Regions from separate parts of the Hahella aquimaris genome, predicted to be linked through region 2. Evidence: predicted binding sites of a transcription regulator. Region 2 holds the regulator's gene; the other holds the start of a gene.

Region 1 (12,483 bases), 930 kb from region 2:
ACGTCAATAACCTGGGACATGGACAACTTACTTTCAATTTCCGCAATGCGGCCCTCGATAAAGCTCTGTTGTTCACGCGCAGCATGATATTCGGCGTTCTCTTTTAAGTCTCCGTGCTCTCTGGCTTCCGCGATGGCCGTGATTACTCGCGGCCGATCCACAGTCTTCAGACGATTCAACTCTTCACGCAGGGCTTGCTCCCCTGCTTTTGTCATAGGTATTTTGCTCATTTGTCGCCTTGAATGGTTGCATGAATATCCTGAAGACGATTCACAGCGTGATCCTGCCCAACCTTGATTGCGCGGCAGAATGCCTCACCTCCCGTCAGGGTGGTGGTATAGGTCACCTTGTATTGTAGGGCCGACTTACGGATTTCCGCAGAATCCGCAATCGCCTTCCGGCCTTCCGTAGTATTGATAATCAAATCTACTTCTTCATTTTTTATGGCGTCTACGATGTGAGGTCTGCCTTCTCGCACTTTATTGATCCGTTTTACGGGAATGCCCGCTTCTTCGATCGCTTTTGCAGTCCCCGCAGTCGCCATAATCTCGAAGCCTACAGCATTTAACTCCTTAGCTAAAGACACCGCACCCGCTTTATCCGCATCCCTGACACTCAGGAACACAGTTCCGCCTGTCGGTAAAAAGTCTCCACCCGCCGCAGCCGCCTTCGCAAAGGCCTCATCGAAGCTTTTGCCAACGCCCATAACTTCGCCTGTGGACTTCATTTCCGGGCCAAGTATCGGGTCTACGCCAGGGAACTTATTAAACGGGAACACAGACTCTTTGACATTGTAGAAGCTGGGAATAATCTCCTTGGTAAAGCCCTGCGCTTCAAGAGACTTGCCCGCCATGCACAATGCAGCGACCTTTGCCAGCGACACGCCTATCGCTTTGGAAACGAACGGCACTGTACGAGAGGCTCTGGGGTTCACCTCTATCACATAAATTTCGCCATCCTGGTAAGCCAACTGCACGTTCATCAAGCCAACAACCTGCAGCTCAAGGGCCATTTTGATGACCGTTTCACGCATTTTGTCCTGAACATCCGCAGGCAAACTGTACGGAGGCAGCGAACAAGCAGAATCACCAGAGTGAACTCCCGCCTGCTCGATATGCTGCATAATTGCGCCGATCACTACTTTTTCGCCGTCAGAAACCGCGTCGATATCGACTTCAATCGCAGCGTTCAGGAAGTGATCCAGCAACACAGGACTATCGTTGGAAACTCGCACCGCGTCACGCATGTAGCGTTGCAGCTCGACTTCGTCGTAGACGATTTCCATGGCTCGACCGCCCAGGACATAAGACGGACGAACAACCAAGGGATAACCAATTTCCTTCGCTTTACTCAGCGCTTCTTCCTGGCTGCGAGCCGTCGCATTTGGCGGCTGTCGCAACCCCAACCGAACAACCATCTGCTGGAAACGCTCACGGTCTTCAGCACGATCAATGGCGTCAGGAGTTGTTCCGATAATCGGTACGCCTGCTGCTTCCAGCCCTCTCGCCAACTTAAGCGGAGTCTGACCACCGTAGTGAACGATTACGCCACGCGGTTTTTCCAAGTGAACAATAGCAAGAACGTCTTCCAAGGTAATAGGCTCGAAGTACAACCTGTCAGAAGTATCATAATCTGTGGAAACCGTCTCAGGGTTACAGTTGATCATGATGGTTTCATAGCCGTCATCCCGCAAAGCAAAGGCAGCGTGAACGCAGCAATAATCAAACTCAATCCCCTGACCAATTCTGTTAGGACCGCCACCGATAACGATAATTTTTTCACGATCGCTCGGTTGCGCTTCGCACTCTTCGTCGTAGGTGGAATACATGTAAGCCGTCGAGGAAGCAAACTCCGCAGCACAGGTATCCACTCGCTTGAATACCGGCTTGATGCCGTACTCCAGACGCTGCTTGCGCAATGCCTTTTCGTTGATGCCCAATAACTCGGCAAGACGCTGGTCAGAGAACCCCTTACGCTTCAGACGACGCAAGCGGTCAGCTGTCAAGTCTGATAGCGCCATATTGCTCAGCGCCATTTCATCTTTGATCAGATCTTCGATCTGCACCAGATACCAGGGGTCGACCTTGGTATATTCATAAACTTCCTTAACGCTCATTCCCGCACGGAACGCATCGCCAATAAACCAAATCCGCTCGGCGCCAGGCACTTTCAGACCACGGGTCAGAACGTCACTCGCATCTTCAGACCCCAGATCGACTTTAGGTTCAAAGCCAGCCGAGCCAACTTCCAGTCCGCGCAATGCTTTATGGAGAGACTCCTGGAAGTTACGCCCAATCGCCATCACCTCACCCACTGACTTCATTTGCGTCGTCAGTGTCGCATTGGCTTGCGGAAACTTTTCGAAAGTGAAGCGCGGCACTTTAGTGACCACATAGTCGATGCTCGGCTCAAAAGAAGCAGGGGTGACGCCACCCGTGATGTCGTTACTTAGCTCATCCAGGGTATATCCAACCGCCAGCTTTGCTGCAACCTTTGCTATGGGAAAGCCCGTTGCCTTGGACGCTAGCGCAGAAGAACGGGACACACGGGGGTTCATCTCAATCACCACCATGCGGCCAGTTTCAGGGTCCATACCGAACTGTACGTTGGAGCCACCGGTCTCCACGCCAATTTCACGCAACACCGCCACCGACGCGTTACGCATGATCTGGTACTCCTTGTCCGTCAGCGTCTGCGCTGGCGCAACTGTAATGGAGTCGCCAGTGTGCACACCCATGGCGTCAAAATTTTCTATAGAGCAGATGATAATGCAGTTGTCCTTCTTATCTCGAACAACCTCCATCTCGTACTCTTTCCAACCGATCAGCGATTCATCGATCAGCAACTCACGAGTCGGCGACAGCTCCAGGCCCCGTTCGCAAATCTCAATAAACTCTTCTTTGTTATAAGCGATACCGCCGCCGGAGCCACCCATTGTAAAGGAAGGGCGAATAATGGCGGGGAAGCCGATCTGATCCAGCACTTGCAGAGCTTCTTCCATGCTATGCGCAATAGCGGAACGAGGAGTTTCCAGACCGATGGCTTTCATCGCCTTGTCGAACCGCTCACGGTCTTCAGCTTTATCAATGGCGTCCTGTGTAGCGCCAATCATCTCTACGCCATACTGTTCAAGGACGCCTTCACGAGCCAAGTCAAGCGCACAGTTCAATGCCGTTTGCCCACCCATGGTTGGCAGCAGCGCGTCTGGGCGTTCTTTTTCAATGATTTTCGCAACTGTGCGCCAGTTAATCGGCTCGATGTAAGTGGCATCGGCCATGGCTGGATCAGTCATGATGGTGGCGGGGTTGGAGTTCACCAGGATAACGCGATATCCCTCTTCTCTCAGTGCTTTACACGCCTGCGCCCCGGAATAGTCAAATTCACAGGCTTGTCCGATAACGATAGGACCGGCCCCAATAATCAGGATACTATTGATGTCTGTACGTTTTGGCATGTGTGCTCTTCTACTCGCTCGAATCTTGCGACGCCCCGCAGGCCGCCGACATCACCCAGAATTACGCCTGTTTCGGTTCAGACGCGGCGCCGTCGGGCGCCGACGCTGAAATCCGAGTATTAGACTGATCGGTATTTGACTTCCCGCATGGAGTCAATGAACTGGTCAAATAAGGGAGCCACATCGTGCGGGCCCGGACTCGCCTCAGGGTGCCCCTGAAAACTGAAAGCGGCGACGTCAGTGCGTCGAATCCCTTGCAATGAGCCGTCAAACAGAGACTTATGCGTAGCCTCCAGATTGGCGGGCAGCGAAGACTCATCCACTGCAAAACCATGGTTTTGACTAGTGATCATCACTTGCCCTGTGCGCAGATCCTGCACAGGATGGTTAGCGCCATGATGTCCGAATTTCATCTTCTCAGTGCGCGCGCCACTGGCCAGCGCCAGCAACTGATGCCCCAAGCAAATGCCGAACACAGGAGTCTGGGATTGCAAAACTTCAGCAATAGCCTCTATGGCGTAATCGCAGGGCTCAGGGTCGCCAGGGCCATTAGAAAGGAACACACCATCGGGAGACATCGCCAGCACATCCTGCGCAGGAGTTTTCGCCGGCACCACTGTCACGCGACAGCCACGCTCAGCGAGCATACGCAAAATATTCTTTTTCACGCCAAAGTCGTAGGCGACAACATGAAATTCCGCGTCCCCGAGAGTCTGATATCCCTCTCCAAGAACCCAAGTCGACTCTGTCCAATTCAGAACATCAGTACGAGTCACCTCTTTGGCGAGATCCATCCCTTTAAGGCCAGGAAATGCTTTAGCCGCGGCCAGAGCTGCTTCCGGGGTAGCTCCTTCGCCCGCCATAATGCATCCGTTCTGCGCGCCTTTTTCCCGTAAAATACGCGTCAGGCGGCGGGTATCAATGTCAGCGATAGCGACAATGCCGTTTTCCCGGAGATATTCCGATAAACTTTTTTGGCTGCGCCAGTTGCTAACTGTCATGGAAAGATCGCGAATCACCAGACCTGCCGCCCAGACTTGGTCTGACTCGACATCTTCTTCGTTGGTTCCAGTGTTGCCTATGTGGGGGTATGTGAGAGTGACAATTTGTTTTGCGTAGGAAGGATCGGTAAGTATTTCCTGGTATCCGGTCATCGCAGTGTTGAAAACCACTTCGCCGGTGGTTTCGCCGGCTGCGCCGATAGATATCCCATGAAATAAGCTTCCGTCTTCAAGTGCTAGTATTGCGGGTGTAGTCAATTCCATAGCTCGCCAGTTGAAAACGTCTAATCAAACACTTATGAAGGTGGACTCAACTTGCAAAAAAGCGAGAGGGAGATTTAAACTCCGTCCCGCTTTTTAGTGATGTCCGATGTGTATGGGCAACTTGCGCACAAACCCCAATATTCTAGTGGATTTGGCCTGGACTGTCTATTTGTTTTCCACTCTATTTTTGTTGGCGCTTTATTCTTTTCTGGTTTTTTAACACCCGAAACCGTTCAAGCTCAACATGCGCATACCGCCCTCAGAAAACAAATCAGCCTATTTTAAGCCCAGTACATCCTGCATGTCATACAGCCCTGGAGCGACGCCATGCAGCCATAAGGCGGCTTTAACCGCGCCTTTTGCAAACGTCATTCGACTGCTCGCCTTATGCGTTATCTCTATACGCTCTCCCATAGTCGCAAACATCACCGTATGCTCGCCAACAATGTCGCCTGCGCGAATCGTCTCAAATCCAATGGTCTTTTTATCCCGCTCTCCGGTAATGCCTTCACGACCATAGACCGCGCACTCATTCAAGTCGCGCCCTAGCGCTTCAGCCACAACCTCACCCAATCTCAAAGCAGTACCTGACGGCGCATCCTTTTTAAAACGATGATGCGCCTCAATTACTTCCACATCGTAATCGTCGCCAAGCGTTTTGGCTGTCAGCGCAAGTATATTCAACAGCAAGTTCACACCCACGCTCATATTAGGGGCAAATACAACCGGGCAGTCCTTCGCCGCCTCAGACAGTTGCGTCTTTTGCTGCTCACTGAATCCCGTCGTGCCAATCACTATCGCTTTGCCTTCCTTACGGCAAAGCGCCAGCAACTCAAGCGTGGTCTCTGGCGAAGTAAAATCGATAATCACATCAAAGTCATCCAGCACTTGCGCCAAATCATCGACACAGGCAACGCCTCTATTACCCATGCCTGCGATTTCTCCAGCGTCGGCGCCAACTAAAGAGCTGCCAACTCGCACAGAAGCCGCCCCCAAAGTGGCATCCGGGTTATCGCAGACCGCTTCAACCAACACTTTGCCCATGCGCCCGGAAGCGCCCACTATCGCTACTCTGGTCATGCTTATTCCTTAGTTTTCTCTGGAATATTACTGTTACAGGTCTTCCACCACAGCTCCAATACAAAAAAACCGGCGTTCGCCGGTTTTTCGTTGCACATGCAGACTGCTAGAACTTCATATCGTCAAAAAAGCTTTTAACGCCTTCAAACCAGCTATGCTTTTTTGGCGCTTGTTGCCCGCCACTTTCCTCCATTGAGGATTGAAACTCGCGCAGCAAATCTTTCTGTTTTTTGGTCAGGTTTACAGGCGTTTCCACCACCACCCGACACAGCAAATCCCCCGGCGCGCCGCCGCGAACTGGAGTTACCCCCTTTCCTCGCAGACGAAACAGTCTGCCGGTCTGCGTCTCCTCTGGAATCTTGAGCTTCACCCGCCCGTCAAGCGTGGGCACTTCAAGCTCTCCGCCCAATGCCGCATCAACAAAGGAGATTGGCACTTCACAATACAGATTTCTGCCATCACGCGTAAAAATCTTGTGTTCGCGCACAGCGACCTGAACATACAAATCTCCGGGCGGTCCTCCGTTTACTCCCGGCTCGCCTTCACCGGATAAGCGAATGCGATCGCCAGTGTCCACACCGGCCGGCACTTTAACCGAAAGCGTCTTCTGCTCTTCCACATAGCCGCTGCCGTGGCAGGAGCGACAGGGGTTGCGAACAATCTTTCCAGCACCGCGACAGCGAGGACAAGTCTGCTGGATAGAGAAGAAGCCCTGCTGCATACGAACCTGGCCAGCGCCGTTACAAGTGCCGCAAGTTTCTGGCTGCGTACCTTTTTCCGCACCGCTTCCGCCACAACCTTTACACTCCACCTGAGAAGGAACGCGAATCTTCACGGTCGTACCGCGTACCGCTTCTTCCAAGTCAAGATCCAGGGTATATCTTAAATCTGAGCCGCGATTCGCCCGAGTGCGACCTCCGCCACCCCCGCCGAAAATATCGCCGAATACGTCGCCGAATATATCACTGAAACTGGCTCCACCACCAAAGCCGCCGGCTCCAGCATTGCCATCCACTCCGGCGTGACCGAACTGGTCATAAGCCGCTCTTTTCTGATCGTCCGAGAGAACGTCGTAAGCTTCAGTGGCCTCTTTGAACATCTCTTCAGCCGAAGCGTCTCCGGGGTTTCTATCCGGGTGATATTTCATCGCCAAACGCCGGTAAGCCTTCTTGACATCCTTACCGTCTACGTCCCGCGAAACGCCCAACACTTCGTAATAATCGCGTTTTGCCATAACTTAATCTTATGCGCCAACTGCAAAAAAACCGGATTATAACCTAAACACAATAAGGCAGTGCGGTTAAATTCCGCACTGCTTCAGGCATGCCAGGAGCCGGACTATTTCTTATCGCCGTCCTTAACTTCTTCAAACTCGGCGTCGACCGCATCATCTGCTGGCTTGCCAGCTGCGTCTTCAGCTTGAGCGCCAGCGTCTCCGCCTTGCTGGGCGGCCTGCTCAGCGTACATCTTCTGCGCCATGGAAGACGACGCTTCGCTCAGTTTCTGCATTCTGCTTTCAATGGCTTCTTTATCGTCGCCTTTGATCGCCTCTTCCAGCTCTTTGATGGCTGCTTCAATGGCTGCTTTTTCTTCTGCAGTCACTTTATCGCCAGCATCTTTAAGCGTTTTCTGAGTAGCGTGAACCAAAGCGTCAGCCTGATTGCGCGAAGACGCCAACTCTTCAAACTTCTTATCTTCCGCCGCATGCGCTTCCGCATCCTGCACCATCTTATCGATTTCGTCCTCGCTCAAGCCGGAAGAAGCTTTGATAACGATAGACTGCTCTTTACCAGTCGCCTTATCCTTCGCAGATACGTGCATGATACCGTTGGCGTCAATATCGAACGTCACCTCAACCTGAGGCACGCCACGGGGCGCAGGGGGCAGACCAGTCAAATCAAAACGACCTAATGACTTGTTCATCTGCGCTTGCTTACGCTCGCCCTGCAGAACATGGATAGTCACGGCAGTCTGATTGTCTTCCGCAGTAGAGAACACTTGCGATTTCTTGGTCGGGATAGTCGTGTTCTTCTCAATGATCGGCGTGGAAACGCCGCCCATGGTCTCAATGCTCAAAGACAGCGGGGTCACGTCCAGCAGCAGCACGTCTTTCACGTCGCCAGACAATACCGCGCCCTGGATAGCTGCGCCGATAGCGACCGCTTCATCAGGGTTAACGTCTTTGCGCGCTTCTTTACCAAAGAAGTCCGCTACTTTGCTCTGCACCAGAGGCATACGAGTTTGACCACCAACCAGAATCACCTCGTCGATTTCTGAAGAGCTGCAACCAGAATCTTTCAATGCAATACGGCATGGCTCAAGGCTACGCTCAACCAGTTCCTCCACCAGACTTTCCAGTTTGGCGCGAGTCACTTTAACGTTAAGGTGCTTGGGACCACTCGCATCAGCAGTAATATACGGCAGGTTCACATCAGTCTGTTGGCTGCTGGAAAGCTCAATCTTGGCTTTCTCAGCAGCTTCTTTCAGACGCTGCATCGCCAGCGGATCGCCTTTCAGGTCGATACCGGAGTCTTTCTTGAATTCCTGCGCCAGATAGTCGATCAAGCGCAAGTCGAAGTCTTCACCGCCCAGGAAGGTGTCGCCGTTGGTGGCCAGCACTTCAAACTGCATTTCACCGTCTACATCAGCAATTTCGATAATGGAGATATCGAAAGTTCCGCCACCCAGGTCATAAACGGCCACTTTACGGTCGCCGCCCTTCTTATCCATGCCGTATGCCAGCGCCGCCGCAGTCGGTTCGTTGATAATACGCTTAACTTCCAGACCGGCGATTCTGCCTGCGTCCTTGGTGGCTTGACGCTGGGCGTCGTTGAAGTAGGCAGGCACGGTGATAACCGCTTCAGTCACCTTCTCACCCAAAAAGTCTTCCGCCGTTTTCTTCATCTTTTTCAGAACTTCGGCAGAGATCTGGGGAGGCGCCATCTTTTTGCCTTTCACGTCAACCCAGGCGTCGCCGTTGTCAGCCTTGGCGATAGTGTAAGGCACCATTTTGATGTCTTTTTGAACTACATCGTCTTCAAAACGTCTACCAATCAGACGCTTGATGGCGAAAAGAGTATTCGTGGGGTTGGTTACCGCCTGACGCTTGGCGGATTGACCTACCAGCGTCTCATCGTCAGTGTAAGCAACGATGGAAGGCGTAGTGCGTCCGCCTTCGGAGTTTTCAATAACGCGCGGCTTGTCGCCTTCAAGAATCGCTACACAGGAGTTTGTAGTCCCCAGGTCGATCCCGATAATTTTACCCATAATTTGCTACTCCTGAAAAAATCTCGCTAATTGATTACCAGCTAATATTGGAGTTGATCTCAATTTTTCAACCCGCAGCCGGCGGGTTTTTGTACGTTTTCAACCGGCTCTGAACACGCGTAAAACGCGATCAGACGCCTTTTGACACCATAACCATGGCAGGCCGGATCAGACGACCGCTCAATAGATACCCTTTCTGTAATACTGCAATAACAGTATTTGGCTCTACGTCGGCCTGCGGCACCATGGACATGGCCTCATGAAATTCCGGGTTGAAGGGTTGTCCCATGGGATCAACCACTTCCACTTCGAATTTTTTCAGGCCAGAGTTGAACAGCGACAGCGTCATTTCCACGCCGTCTTTCAAAGTAGTGACCTGGGGTTCGGCGGACTCGGTAGCGCCACAGGCTTCCACCGCCTTTTCCAGGCTATCCACCACAGGCAAAAGCTCTTTCACAAAGCGTTCCAGAGCAAATTTACGCGCCTTCTCAACATCGTTTTCAGCACGGCGGCGCACATTCTGCATCTCAGCATGCACTCGCAACATTTGCTCTTTTTGCTCGCCGAGCTCCTGCTGCAACCTCTCAATCAACTCGTCACGGTCAACTGATTCGCCACTCGCCTGAGCCGTTTCAGCTTGTTCCGCCATTGCGGCTTGCACTTGATCGTCAGCGACGACTTGTTCTTCTACTTGACTCTTAGAATCTTCAGACATTAGATCGAATCTCCCAAAATCCATCCGATACTTTTGAATTGCCCTCAATATGGGGTCGATCAAACCGGTTTCAACCAGCCAAATATCGACAATCGCCAGGAAATGACGCAAGTCATCCAATATTGACTCCAGCCAGCATCGCAAATGGCCGTAAATCACACAAAAAATACCCTGCGCGCCCTCTTGTTGCGCTATGCATTTCGCTGTATAAATACGCAGATAACTGTATATATAGACAGTCAACCTTATAGGATAACGCCCTATGCTCACTCATTTGTCGATACGCAACCTCGCCATCGCCAGCCACCTGGAACTGGACTTCGCTGAAGGCATGACGGCTATCAGCGGGGAAACCGGCGCAGGAAAATCCATTGTTCTGGACGCCCTCGGCCTGACCCTAGGGGATCGTAGTTCTGCAGACATAGTGAGGCACGGTTGTGAGCGGGCTGAGGTAAGCGCAGTCTTTGATTTGAGACGTCTGCCGGAGGCGTTGGCCTGGCTGAAATCCAGAGAGCTGGATAATGGCGCGGAATGCATCTTACGCCGCACCGTCACCAACGAAGGTCGATCCCGCGGCTATCTGAACGGCCAGCCCGTCACCATGCAAGACCTTCGTGAGCTTGGCGAAACCCTCATGGATATCCATAGTCAGCATGAGCACCAGTCTCTACTGAAAAAGGAAACCCATCTGAAAATGGTGGATGACTTTGGCGGACACACCAACCAACTACAACAAGTACGGGAACACTTTCAATCCTGGCGCAGGGTCGCAGCCAAATTGAAGGAAAAGCTCAGTCACAGTGAAGAGCTGGAAGCGCGGGTGCAACTACTCACTTACCAAGTCGAGGAGTTGGACGCCCTGGCTTTACAGGAAGGCGAAATTGAGCAATTGGAGCAGGAGCAGGAGCAACTCGCCAACGCAGAAAGCATCATTATGAAAGTGCAGCAGGTTGGCGAAGGCTGCCTGGAGGCGGATGGCGGCTGTATCGATCAGCTGCGACGGGCCATTCACCTGCTGGAAGAAGTCAACCTCAACAACGCATCCTTACAAACCGCCCGCCAGATGCTGAACGAAGCAATGATTCAGCTCGACGAAGCCAATGGGGAACTACGACATGTGCTGGACAGCGTGGAGATCAATCCCGAACGCTTGCAAGAGGTAGAAGCGCGACTTACCGCCATCTATGATCTTGCGCGCAAACACCGCGTAGGTCCTGAAGAGTTGATGACGCGCCACGTCGAACTGGCGAGTGAACTCAACAGTCTGACTGATGGCGAAGAGAATCTGGAAAAGCTTGAAGCCCAGTCCAAAGAGTTGGAGCAGAAATACAGCCAGGCAGCGCAAAAGCTTACAACCATGAGAGCCAAAGCCGGAGAAAAGCTACAAGGCGCGGTGAAAAAGCAATTAGTGAAACTAGGACTGAATCCTGAGTTCATCATCCAGTTCTCGCCTCTGAAATCCCCCTCTGCGCTGGGAGACGAAGAAGCGGAAATGTTGATCAGCATGAACCCAGGACAACCGCCCAAACCTTTGCAAAAGATCGCATCCGGTGGCGAACTATCGCGAATCAGTTTGGCGATACAGGTGGTCGCCGCAGCATCATCCGACACCCCTACATTGGTATTTGATGAAGTGGATGTCGGCATCGGCGGCGGCACGGCGGAAATTGTTGGGCGCATGCTGAGAGAGCTTGGGACGAAAGCGCAAATTCTCTGCGTCACACACTTAGCTCAGGTGGCTTCCCAAGCTCACAACCACCTTTTTGTCACCAAACATATAAGTAATGGTCAAACGCAATCAGCCATACTCAAACTGGAAGGCAGCGACCGCATACATGAAATCGCCAGAATGCTGGGCGGCGTGGATATTACTGAGCACAGCCTGGCGCACGCACATGAAATGCTGACTTCCAGCCAGCTTCAGTAAGAGTCTCTACTGCAAACTGACTTGCTTGCAGCTTTAATTCCCCCGTATAGCAGCCTGAAGGCTATCTACATTAAAGGAAGGCGCGATAAGTTTAGGGAGGTATGCGGGAATAGGATGGAGTAATGGGAGGACAGGATAGCGCTCGGGGTTTACTCAGCGCTATCCCAACAAACCAGAAGCTACTTTTTCTTTGGCTTCACGTACAGCGTGAGGCTATGGTCAACAATTTCATAGCCGTGTTCTTCCGCGATTTCCTTTTGGCGCTTTTCAATAATCGGATCGAAGAACTCGATAACATCGCCGGTTTCCGCACACACCATATGGTCGTGATGCTCATCATGATTGAGCTCGAACACCGCATGAGCGCCTTCGAAGTTGTGGCGAAGAATCAGTCCTGCGGATTCAAACTGCGTCAGAACCCGATAGACTGTGGCCAAACCTACGTCGTCTCCCGCCTCCAGCAGCGCCTTATAAACATCTTCCGCACTCATGTGCCGGTTATCAGCGTTTTCCAGAATACTGAGAATCTTTACCCGCGGAAGGGTTACTTTCAGGCCTGCTTTCTTCAGTTCTACGTTTTCGTTCGTCATTTTACCGGGAAACCCAATACCAGTATCGTTGGCAATCAGTTATCATTCCACGTCACGCCAAGATAGTTTAAAAATATCCATGATGCAAAAGTTACGATCCCTTGTAATCCTCCTTATTATACACACTCTCACAGCCTGCACCTTCCCAGGCGTCTACAAAATAGATGTCCAGCAGGGAAACATCG
Region 2 (12,483 bases):
CATCAAACATTTGCGACATGTGAATAATCTGGCTATCGGCGAAATGGCGCAAAAGGCGAGGGTGTTGCGCAGCGATCTGGCGATATTGCGGCGGCAGATCCGCGCTATCCGTTATATCAAGCCCTTCCTGCAAACCGATCCGCGTGATTTCGCCGGACAGGCGCAGATTGTGGCGAAAATGGTGCGCGAATTCGGCCCTTTATTTATCAAAATGGCCCAGGTAGCCGCTGCTAATGCAGAGTTCCTGCCGGAGGAAATCGCCACTGAGCTGAAAGTGTTTCAGGAAGACGTGCAGCCGATGACGGCGGAGGAAGTGAATCAGGCGTTTCTGGAATGCTACGGCAAGCTTCCAGGAGAGATATATTTCGGTTTTGATGTCGCCAATCCCTTACGTTCAGGTTCCATTGGTTCGGTATATGTAGCGAAGAAACCCGTGCGCCGGGATGGCGTCGAAATGCTGGTTCCAATCGTCGTGAAGGTGTCCAGGCACAATCTTGAGCGGGAATTTCAGATGGGCGCGCTGGCCCTGGAGCTGATGTTGATATCCAGTCAATACTGGGCGCCCCACACCAAATTGTTACCGTTTTTGGAAGCAATGTCCCGCCAGGTTAAAGAGTTCACGCGAGGGTTCGAACAGGAGCTGAACTTCGAGGACGAAGCGGCGATACAAAAACGTTTTCATCGTCGCTCCCAGGACAGCGATAGTTGGTCCGTGCCACAAATTTACTCCGCCACCGGGCGCATTATTGAGATGGAATACCTTGAGACGGCGTTGTCGGTGGATCGTCTGCTGCGGGAAGTAGCGGGACAGGAGAAGGAAGACCTGCGCCGGAAAGTCGCAGAGCGCTTTCTATTCACCATTTTGCAGCACGTCCTGGTGTATCAAGAGTTTCACGGCGATTTACACCCGGGCAATATCATGGTGACGCCCGAAGGTCGCTTGTTTCTGATTGACTGGGGCAATGTGGTGGATATGCGGGGTAAGTGGCCGTTGGTCTGGGACTATGTTTATGGCGCGCTGACGGCGGATGTGGAGCGTCTGACCCACGCATTGATCGAAATGAGCACGCACCCGGAGGACAATCGCCGCCGCAGAGAGTTTATTCGCGCCGCCTTGACGGAAACGCTGAAGAAGAAGGGGGTCACGCCACTGGGCGTTCATGCCCTGACGCAATTGTACAAAGAGGGCGTGACAGGCGTTCAGCGTCGTTTGCAAACAGTGATGCACCTGCTATCCAACACCTATCAACTGGGAATTATCGTTCAAAGCGACTACTTGCACCTGAGCCGTTCCATTACTGCAATGGCGGGCGCCTATCTGAGCATGTATGAGCAGGCTCCGCGCTCTCAGTTGTTTATGGATCTGGGACTCGGCGTTACGTTTTTTCCCTATCGCCTGGTTCGTGACCGCATACAGAGCCGGTTAAAGAACTTGCGAGGACTGATCAGCGGCGCCTGAGTTAGTCCAATATGACGTCTCAAGCGGCATTGATGGCGAGTCTTTAAGTGTGTCTCGCCTCACATTTTTGTTAACAGGCCCTGCCTTTTTCCCCATCTTTCCTAGACCACTTAGGTTGTCTATCTACCTGTCAACCTTAGCTTGCTATGCTAACCGGCTTGTATATAAAGCCTTTTATTTACACAGGTATAACTAATTTTACACAATGTAACATGCCATTTTTTTCTGGTAGAATGCATTTTATGTGTACAGGTCAAAAGCAGACTTGTACTATCTAAATATGGTTAAAAATTGAACAAAATAGGGTGTGGCTTTTTCTGGTTGGGTCCATGTCTTGAGCGCTGGGTGAGACCGGCTTGAAGCTTAAGAGCCTATCGCTTTTCAGCAGGTGGCTGCTGAGTCGTAACAAAAAGCCGCTGGGTAGTATGAAAGCCGAATCAGGCTGTAGTGTAGTAAGAGAGCTTAGAATGGAACTTCCACATTTTGATGAATTGCTTGAAATGGCCAAACAAAGGCCTGAAGCATTGGAAGCGCTAAGAGAAGAGATGGTGGAGTACATCATCACCTCCGCCCGGACTGACTGTCAGCGCAAGCTGCGCGGACTTCAGTTCAAGGTCGATATGACCCGCGCCAGAGCCAAGACCCCCTTGGCGGCATGCATCAAGATCAGTCAGTTAATGCATGAATCCCTGGCGGAGCTGCGTTACTGTTTGAACGAGCGTTATGACTTCGCCTTGGCTGAGGCGGAAACCGCCCCGGTTTCCAATGCCGAAGTTATCTCCCTCGAAGACTATCGTAGTCGAGCCTGATCCCAGGCGCTTCTCTCTCCCGCAATGGATTGCCTTCTCGGCGTTAACTGATCGCAACGCCGTCTGATGTGTTTTAACCGGTTTCGGCGGTCTCCACTCGTGCATTGTTGGCGCCTGGGGTAAACTGCCGCCCCATCTGCCGTCCGATGTGGAGTGAAACGGTGAATACATCCTCTTTTCAAATAGTCGCCGACTACGATGACTTGCTGGTCGTTGATAAAGCGCCAGGAACATCTTTTCATGATGACGACGGACTGCCGGGCTTGTGCTCCAGCGTGGCGGAAGCCTTAGGCATCCGCGTTTATCCTGTGCATCGCCTTGATAAAGTGACGTCCGGACTATTATTGCTGCCGAAAACACCAGCGTTAGCTCGCGAATTGACCGAGCAGTTCAGCTCCCGCCAAGTTGAGAAGTTTTACTTGGCCCTGTCTGGGCAAAAGCCGCAAAAAAAGCAGGGTAAAATCATCGGTGATATGGAAAAAGCGCGCGCGGGCGCTTGGAAGTTAACCCTGGGGCGTGAAAATCCCGCAGTCACCCAGTTCTTCAGTCACACGCTAATGCCCGGCGTCAGGGCTTTTATCGTACGTCCTTTAACAGGGAAAACACATCAGATTCGCGTTGCCTTGAAAAGTATCTCCGCACCCATCGCCGGGGATGAACTGTATGCGGGAAAGGCGGCCAGAGATTTTGATCGCACTTATTTGCACGCCTATGGATTGCGTTTCAGCTATAAAGGGGAGCGCCATGCGATCATCCGTCCGCCGCAGATTGGAGAGTTGTTTGTGTCCGAGGCGATGCGCGACTTATTGGCGGAGGGGTGGGCGTCTCCCTGGGATCTGCCCTGGCCAGGGCGCTGAGCGTCCGGCGCCGTTACAGCGCCAGCACTTTCTGCTCGCCGCAGCGGGCGCAACGGTACACCGTCACCAGCTTGCCTGATTTTACGTCGAATTGCTTTTCCTTACTGACCTCCCATTTGTGAAAGCCGTTGCGGCACAAGGTTTTGCCTTTGGCTTTTTTCTTCAGGGACGGCCTCTTGAATGGAATGACATCTCCCACGGGGCTTCTCGCATTTGTTAGTCATGAAAATGTGAGCATAGCTCCGAAACGGTTGAAATATCCATATTCGCCCCCACTTTCTGGCCACAAGCGCCGGATAAATCGCCGGCCTGCAATCAATATTATTTCACTTGTTTCCGATACGGACTTACGCCAGGAGTTTGTCGACCGATGACGACTGCAACAGAAAAACAAACCTTAGGCTTTCAGGCTGAAGTGAAGCAATTGCTTCACCTGATGATTCATTCGCTCTATAGCAACAAGGAAATATTCCTTCGCGAATTGGTATCCAACGCGTCGGACGCCTTGGATAAGTTACGCTTTCAGGCGTTGAGCAAAGAAGACCTCTACGAGGGCGACAACGACCTCAAAATTCGCCTGGAGTTTGATGAGAAAGCACAGACCATCACTTTATCGGACAACGGTATCGGCATGAGCCGTGATGAAGTGGTGACGAACTTGGGCACCATCGCCAAATCCGGTACGGCGGAATTTCTTTCCAGTCTGACCGGCGACCAAAAGCAGGATTCACGTCTGATCGGGCAGTTTGGCGTCGGCTTCTATAGCGCCTTCATCGTCGCCGACAAGGTTGAGGTCTATACCCGACGCGCAGGCATGAAACCTGAAGAAGCGGTGCGCTGGGAGTCCAGAGGAGAAGGCGATTTCTCTATTGAAACTGTGACCAAAGAAGAACGCGGTACGCGCATCGTGTTGCACTTGAAGGAAGAAGAGAAAGAGTTCGCTAACGGTTGGCGCCTGCGCAGCCTAGTGAAGAAATACTCTGACCATATTTCCTTCCCGGTTGAAATGATAAAAGAAAATATGGACGTCGGGGACGAAGAGGAAGGCAAAGAGAAGACGGAATCCGCGCCTGAATTCGAATCGGTTAACGAAGCCACCGCTCTCTGGACCTTACCCCGTAACGAGATCAAAGACGAAGACTACAAAGAGTTCTATAAGCACATTGCTCACGACTTCAGTGATCCATTGCTGTGGGCGCATAACCGTGTGGAAGGCAAGCTGGACTACACCAGTCTGTTGTATGTTCCCGCAAAAGCGCCCTATGACTTGTGGAATCGCGAAGCGCCGCGTGGTCTGAAACTATACATCCAGCGCGTTTTCATCATGGATGACGCCGAGCAGTTCCTGCCGTTGTACCTGCGCTTCGTAAAAGGCGTCGTGGACTCCAACGACTTGTCCCTGAACGTATCGCGGGAAATTCTGCAGAATGACAAGGCGGTGGAAAGCATGCGCTCGGCGCTGACCAAGCGCGTGTTGGACCTGTTGTCCAAACTGGCTGCTGACGATGCGGAAAAATATCAGTCCTTCTGGGACGAGTTTGGCCGCGTGTTGAAAGAAGGCCCTGCTGAAGACTTCGCTAACCGCGAGAAAATCGCCAAGTTGATGCGCTTCTCCAGCACACACCAGGATGACGACAAACAGACCCAGTCTTTGGAAGACTATGTCAGCCGTATGAAGCAAGGGCAGGATAAGATTTATTACATCACTGCCGAGTCCTACAGCGCTGGAGTGAAGAGCCCCCATCTTGAGATCTTCCGCAAGAAGGGCATTGAAGTGCTGGTGATGCATGACCGCATTGACGAGTGGCTGATGAGTCATCTGAACGAGTTTGACGGCAAGCACTTCCAGGATATCGCCAAAGGTGAATTGGACCTGGGCGAAGTGGAAGACAAAGAAGAGAAGCAGAAGCAGGAAGAGGTTTCCAAAGAGGCGGAACCTTTGCTTAACCGCTTGAAGGAAGTGCTGAAAGACCATGTGGAAGAAGTGCGTGTGACTCATCGTCTGACCGACTCTCCCGCCTGTCTGGTGGTAGGAGCGTACGATATGGGCGTGCAAATGCGTCGCATCATGGAAGCGGCGGGTCAGGCGTTGCCCGAGAGTAAACCGACCTTTGAAATCAACCCTGAGCATCCTTTGGTGAAAAAACTGGGTGAAGAGCAGGGCGCGCGTTTCGAAGATCTGACCTGGGTGCTGTTTGATCAGGCGCGATTGGCCGGCGGCGAGAACCTGAAAGATCCCGCTGGCTATGTAAGCCGTCTGAATAAACTGCTGCTTGAGCTTTCTAATGCGGGCTAAGCCGCGTATAGCTAAGTAAGTCGCAGTAATAGAAAGGCCGCTATAATCAGCGGCCTTTTTTGTGGGAGTGACCCGTCCTGAATAGGTGTCAACCTATTTCAGGACTGGGCAGAAAGTTGGGTAGGTTTTGATTTAAGAAAGCTAGCGTCTGGCGGCGCGACGGACGGCTGAAGTTGAGAAGTCGCTGTCTCTCAGTCCGGGCGCAAAGTCACGAGGCCTTTCTTCGTTATCCAGACCGTCGACGAAATAACGCCCTGACTTCAGGTCGTAAATAACCTCCAACGTGGTCCAGGGGGCTTTCACCTCGTAGTAGTTCACCAAATGGGCTTCCGATACACGCCACAGCTCGCCTTTATCGTCATAGTCCTCCGCAACCAGCAGTTGCCAGGAGTCCTCGTCAAAGTACATGCGGCGCTTGTGATAGATATGACCCAACCCCTCACGCAGGACGCCTTCCACCACCCACACCCGGTGGGCTTCATAGCGGGCATGCTCCTGGTTGATATGGCCGGGACGCACGATGTCGTTCATGCGCAGGTTGCTGGAGTGCAGTTGGTAAGCGTTGTAAGGCACATACATGATCTTCTTGGCGATCAGCGTCCATTCATATTGGTCCGGCGCTCCGTTGTACATATCAATCTGATCGGTGGTGCGCAGGCCTTCGCTATTTGGAGCCTCGGCGTCGTAGGCCAGGTTGGGAGAGCGCCGCAGGCGACGTTCACCGGCCTGATAGCGCCAGGACTGTCTGGGAGAGCGAATCTGATCCAGCGTCTCATGCACCAGGTTCATGGTGCCAGCGAGCTTGGCGGGAGCGACTACCTCCGTCTTGAGATAGAAGATTTTGTTGTCAATGTCTTCCGGCCGATTGTGCTGCTGAGCATACACAAAGAAATACTCATAATCGGTTGTCACCGGCGTGTAAGAGCCGTCTGGAAGGGTGGCGGCGAACGAAGAGCGAAATGCAGCCTCTTCCCCTCGGTAGCGCAGGATATGGTTCCAGATGATCTCTACCCCCTGATTAGGGATCGGGAAAGGACTGGTGATCAATGAGCCTTTAACGCCCGTGCCGCGAGGCATCAGTTCCGCCTTGGCGGCGTTCTGCTTAAGGGCGGCGTAGACGTGGTCAGGGTAAGACGCGCTGCGACGGCTGGGATACACCTTCAGAATGTAATCACTGGGATACTTCTGCAGGAGAGCCTTGTGGCCTTCGGTCAGCTTGTCTGAATAATCCTGTGCATTACCGGTGTTAATGATGAAGCGTGGAACGTCCGCATCGAAAGGGTCGGCATGCCATTTGTCAGGATTGTAGTTCGCAGGCGGTTGCTTAATGCCTCCATCCCAAGAGGGCACTTCACCTCCTTCGCTTCCGGCCCTTTCGGCGCCAAGCGGCGTGAGATCCTGGTCCAAACGTGCAACCTGATCCGGCGGCGCCTTAGCTGGGGCGTTTTGCGCGATTAGTGAAAATACGAGTAATACCAGTGCGTTATTTATATTTTTTCTTGCGTTACGGCTATAAGCCATGTCTTTCTCACTCTCTTTCTAAAAGTAACAGACAGTTCCCTTACTTTCTCTCCCTGGACAAAATTATAGCAGTCTAAAATATTATTCTAGTTTTCTCACTAGCGCCTTTGTTAGCGTTTATGGCGGGTTGCTGCTGAACGTTAACTTGTGTAAGGGGCGAGCCTGGGGATCGGATGCTAAGCTATGAGAAAGAGGTTGCTGATAGTTGACCGCCATTTTTTGTGGAAACCTGAGTCGGATGAGGGGGGTAATAGTAAGAAATTTAGGCGTCTAAACGAATCGGAATTGCGCCTCAGGAAATAGTCCGGAGGGGAATTTTTTATTAAAGAACTTATGGTTAAAAACCTATACACTAATAAAGAGCAATTGTTGATGAGTTAAGGTATGTCTGGAAAGTGGCTGACTTTTGTTAATGAAAACCTGTTTTTCGCCAAGCTGCAGTTGCAGTGGAGGGATTCATCCTCAACGGTGGCGGAAAAGCAATGCGCCGGACGGGCGGCTTTGCGTTTTCTGCAGCAGGCATATGTCGGCTTCTTGAATGAGCTTGCGGAGCAGCGTCGCATCAAAGTTAAGGTTGAGACGCTCGCTGACTTGGAAGGCCAGCTGGAAGTCGAATCGCCAGAGGTAATCAGCATGAAACTGGCGGCGGCTCAACCTGATTCCTGGCTGGCTCAACTGCTGAAACAATTTGGGGAAATATCTCGCCCCCGAAAAAATGAAACGCCGCAGAATGAAAATATTATCGCCGCCACGTCCGCTCCATATGCAATGGAGTTAACGGCGATACTGGAGTCCATGCAGGCGTTCATCAACGAGATGAGAGAGCACAGTTTTGAGTGGTAGAGGTAAGCTTGAATGAAAGAAACCCTCTCAGGCCTCGACTGATAACAGCTTAGGAAAATGTATGAGGCGCCTGTGGCTAGTTTTCTGATGTGTTCGCTCCCGGGTGTTGGGACGATGGAAAACATTTCAGTGAGAACTTACGAGTAGGAGATTTGGAAATGGCATCAAGCTTCTTTGAAATTGTTCAATTGCCGAATGGTGATTTCGCTTTGCAACCCATGGGGGGCGGAAGCGAACATTTGGTGAAAATCAGCTTCGGTCAGGAAGCCAAGGCATATCTGGCGGAAAATGACGCAGCCGTTGCGCATGCAATGATAAATGCGGCGATTAAACTGGTAGGAGATATGCGGGAAGAGGCAATTCGCCAGTCTGAGGCGGAAGAGAAACCGAAAACCGTACACTAAAGCCCCCGGCTGCCCGCGCAAGGGCAGTCGGCGCTTCGTTCCCTGTTAGCGGCGGATAACGCCGACGCCCAGTCCTTCGATGTCCAACGGTTGTTGCGACAGATTCACTTCGATTGGTTCAAACTCTTCGTTTTCCGGCAGTAAAAGCACTTTGTTTTTTTGGCGCTGAAAACGCTTTACGGTCACTTCATCGCCAATACGCGCAACGACAATTTGTCCGTTATGGATATCAGTCGTGCGGTGCACCGCCAGTAAGTCGCCGTCGAGTATTCCCACGTCCTTCATGCTCATGCCTTTGACGCGAAGGAAATAATCGGCGGAAGGAGTAAAGAAGGACGGAGGCAAGTCGCAATATTCTTCAATATTTTCCTGGGCCAGAATGGGATAACCCGCTGCAACCTGGCCGACAATTGGAATCCCCTGATTTTGCGTTTCCGTCGCTGGCAACCTGATGCCGCGAGAGGCTCCGGGAACCATCTCTATAGCGCCTTTCTTCGCCAGAGCTTTCAGGTGCTCCTCCGCAGCGTTAGCGGAGCGAAATCCCAGGCGATTGGAAATTTCCGCCCGAGTAGGTGGATAACCCGTTTCCTCAATATGCTCGCGAATCAGTTGTAAAACCTGCTCCTGACGCTTGGTTAGCTTAATCACTCCACCCTCCGGCGACCCCAAAAAGGTCTGATAAAATCAGTGTACACTATATGTTTATCCATGTCTGTTTATGTATACAGTAATGGTGTGGGCAAGTAAAGAAAAAATGTCTAAGTGACTGAGGTTTAAGATGAAAACTCACATAGGGCTCCACTAGTTCAAGCGAAACAGTTGAATATTGACCAGCAACAAATGCCTATCATGGTTTATCGAGAGAATATAAGAGAATGTTTAGTTTCTCAGGGAGCAGCAGATGGGCTCGCGCATTTTGATTATTCAGGGGCACCCAGACCCTCAGGGAGGTCGATTTTGTCACGCTTTGGCTGACGCATATGCAGAAAGCGCGGAGACGGCAGGACATGAGGTGCGTAGGTTGGCGGTGGCGACACTGAGTTTTCCCTGGTTGCGTTCTAAACAGGAGTTTGAAGAGCAATTTCCGCCGGAGGTGATTATCGCCGCACAAAAAGAAATCCAGTGGGCTGAATGTCTGTTTATCGTTTATCCGTTGTGGATGGGAGATATCCCGGCGATATTAAAAGCTTTTCTGGAGCAGACGCTGCGTCCGGGTTTTGCTATAAGCGGCGGCGATAAATGGCCCAGGCGCTTATTGAAAGGACGCAGGGCGCATGTTGTCGTGACGATGGGGATGCCTGCGTTTGTATATCGCTGGTTTTATCGCGCGCACAGCTTAAAAAGCTTAAAACGCAATATCTTGGGGATTTGTGGCGTTTCGCCGATCCGAACCTCTCTGATTGGCGCGGTGGAAGATTCAAACCCTAAATCCCGAAAACAGTGGCTGGATAGAATGCGTGTGTATGGCGGTAAGGCGATATAGCCTTTGGTTGAACCAATGCATTATCGGCTTGGCGTTTTTGATACAATTTGATGCTTTTCTTAGACAGACCGATAAGTTCTACCGGTATATCTTCATTGCCCGTGCGGTACTTTCATAATCTGCGACGAATTCTTTATACAAGTTGTAAATCTCTTCAGGAATTGTAATGACGCCAGCGAATAGATGGTTTAGGGCCCCCTTTGTGGTTGGCGTTGTCTTTTTCATTCTCACTGTCAGCGCAATGACATGGTCGAAGGGCGGTGGGGAGCTTTTTAAATATTTTCGACACAATTCGGAGCAACCGGAAAAGCTATCAGAGTTACCCCCGCCGCTGCCGGCATACTGTCGAACTAAAGAGGATGAATCTTATTACGAGGAAGAGAGTGAGCCTGATTGCTATTTGGACGGAATGACGGGGCTTTCGGGTGACGAATTTGTTCTGGCTATATGGGGAATGGATCATCGTTGTGTGAGGGAAATGGTCTTCATGGAAGAACAAGCTCTTCTCAATATATTTTCAGAAGCCAACATGTCCGCCGTAGCGCAAACAGCCACTTCAGAATCATCTTATTTTCAAGACGATAACTTCTATGAACTGACGAACCTCACTCAATACTTGCATGCGGGATATGTGCTGGAGAGAAACCGCCCGCGTAAGAAGAAATTATATGGAAAGGCGTTGCAGAAGCAGGTTGCGATAGCTGTCGTCCAAGTTGCCAATAATGCTTTGCAAGGCTCTGCCGGAACAGGTAGCGCCCGATTGGCGGAGTTGTCTTTTAAACTGGTAAACAGTTCCGATAATCAGGGAGCGGTCGTCAATGACTCGGTCTCCTGGCTAGAGAAACTGGGCTCATTGACCGGCGCCAGTGGGCGTTATGATTCGGCGTTAAACGAGCTTTTCAATATCTACTATAAAGGCCATGACAATGACGCCTTTGTCGACATTGCCTCTCATGATTCGCAGTTTCCTAATGCACTCTATCGCTTCATTGTTGATAAAGATTCGTGGCTGGTAGGCGGCCGTGAGTATCTATTGATGAATGCCGTCAAAGAACTCGGACGCTTTTTGCAATATAAAACGATAAAGGATGATACAGGTCACTTCATACGTAGCTTGATCAACAGGTATGACCTGAGCCGTGACACGGCGAATGTGTGGAGCATTCTGGCCGGCTCAGTGGATTATTACGACAAGGCGAACTGTAGACTGTACAACGCCTGTGACTTTAGAAAGCGAGTCGAAACCGTTATTTTTCGTCGTGAGCGCGCGTGTGTCGGGACGGTCATAATTAGGGCCCAATCCATGACGGAGGATCAATTTGACTCCGCCTGTGAGGCTTTGTCACGGCGCGAAGACATCTTCCACGAGATGCTGAGCAGTGAACGAGAGCCTGTTGCTGACGACCAGAATGACACTCTGGAAATGGTTATATTTAAAGACTCAGACACATTCGTTGATCTGGGATGGCTATTGTTTGATTCCGATGCTGTGACCGCTGGCGGCGTTTTCTATGAGGGCGACCCTTTTGATGAAGCGAACCAGGCGCGGGTTTTGGCTTACCAGTCTGAGGATGTTTCAGACTCCCATCAGGTGCTGAATTTAGATCATGAGTTTGTGCATTATCTGGACGGACGATACACCATGTATGGTTTGGAGTCGGAGTATGTTGAAGGAAATGTCTGGTGGGCCGAAGGCGTCGCCGAATATATCGCCTTGTTGGAGCATTATCCAGACGCAGAAGAAGCGGCCTTAACAGAAATGGCGCGCTTTTCGGATATATTACACTCTAACTACAGTAGCGATGAGTCGCGTATCTATCATTGGGGTTATTGGGCGGTAAGGTACATGTTCGAACAGCATCCAGATGATGTTGAACGATTGGTGCAATGGTTTCGGCTCGGGCGTTACGAAGATTATCAAGACTGGATGGAAGATGAGGCGAAATCCTTGGATGCGGATTTTGCGAAGTGGATGACGACGATTAAAAAGGAGCTTCAGGTCGCCTCTGGCGTTTAAGGTAAAAGCCAAATCCTTGGCGTATGTTTAATAGATCCGTACTTTTAATTTCATTAGCCGTTTCGGCGGGATAATAGAGCTGTTGCAGAAGGCTCTGGCGCGTTGCCGGTCAATGGCCGAATTGAGGGAATGGGCGCGCCGAATTGTTGTTCATCCTCTTTGGCTTCTACATTTGCGCAAAACTCCATCAGCCAGGCATACCCGTAAGGGGTTATCTGTTCGGTATAGCGCAGCAACTCCGCGATGCGGAATAAGTCGTTAACGACCTTCTGCGAAGGGGACGTCTGATTCACTGTTACTCCTTAAACCTGTGTTCAATAATGCCCTAAGGGCTAGTGCAATTGTGTTTTTGGAAGGAAATGGTATTTGTCTTGTTATGATGGGGCAAGAGGGGGTATGGCCTAGACCCTTTGGGATGCTTGGGCGAAACTTTCCCTATCAGCTTGCTCTACTTATGTTGGACGTAGATTTAGAATCTCATCCCTATGGCTGGTGTAGGCATCATCTTTGATCAGATAGAATCTACGACGCGGTTTCTAGTGCCGGGTGTCCAGCGCAGAGGCTTATTTGCTTAATATGTCGTTGCATTTGTTACCGTGCAAGCCAGCGTGGAATCAGGGCTCTTTGGCTTGGTAAATAGCCAGGGCGCAGAGGGATGAACTTTCTTGATGCTTCTTCATTTCATACCTTCTGTGTATGACTTCTCACAAAAGTCAGCGTCCAAAAATCCGTAAAAAAATCAGGTATTACTGACGGCTTTCAATTAGTTTTGACGCTCTGTTTGTAATGGTTGA

The links. The regulator LexA, encoded in region 2, represses DNA repair genes until DNA is damaged. The targets are predictions, from matches to a motif close to TACTGTNTANNTANACAGTA.
Region 1: a site for LexA is predicted at 10,003-10,022, ahead of recN (DNA repair protein RecN). Genes of this name have one in related genera too.

Annotation. Positions count from the first base shown of each region.
Region 1 covers NZ_CP132203.1:4,575,289-4,587,771, forward strand. The annotation lists gene greA (transcription elongation factor GreA) at 1-230, opposite strand, end outside; gene carB (carbamoyl-phosphate synthase large subunit) at 227-3,454, opposite strand; gene carA (glutamine-hydrolyzing carbamoyl-phosphate synthase small subunit) at 3,574-4,713, opposite strand; gene dapB (4-hydroxy-tetrahydrodipicolinate reductase) at 4,996-5,799, opposite strand; gene dnaJ (molecular chaperone DnaJ) at 5,906-7,033, opposite strand; gene dnaK (molecular chaperone DnaK) at 7,138-9,066, opposite strand; gene grpE (nucleotide exchange factor GrpE) at 9,197-9,781, opposite strand; gene recN (DNA repair protein RecN) at 10,044-11,708, shown strand; gene fur (ferric iron uptake transcriptional regulator) at 11,888-12,298, opposite strand; gene O5O45_RS20305 (outer membrane protein assembly factor BamE) at 12,483-12,483, shown strand, end outside.
Region 2 covers NZ_CP132203.1:3,642,033-3,654,515, reverse strand. The annotation lists gene O5O45_RS16160 (AarF/UbiB family protein) at 1-1,459, shown strand, start outside; gene O5O45_RS16155 (DUF3135 domain-containing protein) at 1,927-2,268, shown strand; gene O5O45_RS16150 (TIGR01621 family pseudouridine synthase) at 2,430-3,125, shown strand; gene O5O45_RS16145 (hypothetical protein) at 3,139-3,324, opposite strand; gene htpG (molecular chaperone HtpG) at 3,496-5,421, shown strand; gene O5O45_RS16135 (DUF1329 domain-containing protein) at 5,563-6,771, opposite strand; gene O5O45_RS16130 (DUF6586 family protein) at 7,327-7,785, shown strand; gene O5O45_RS16125 (hypothetical protein) at 7,944-8,189, shown strand; gene lexA (transcriptional repressor LexA) at 8,235-8,837, opposite strand; gene O5O45_RS16115 (NAD(P)H-dependent oxidoreductase) at 9,091-9,672, shown strand; gene O5O45_RS16110 (collagenase) at 9,839-11,689, shown strand; gene O5O45_RS16105 (hypothetical protein) at 11,743-11,982, opposite strand.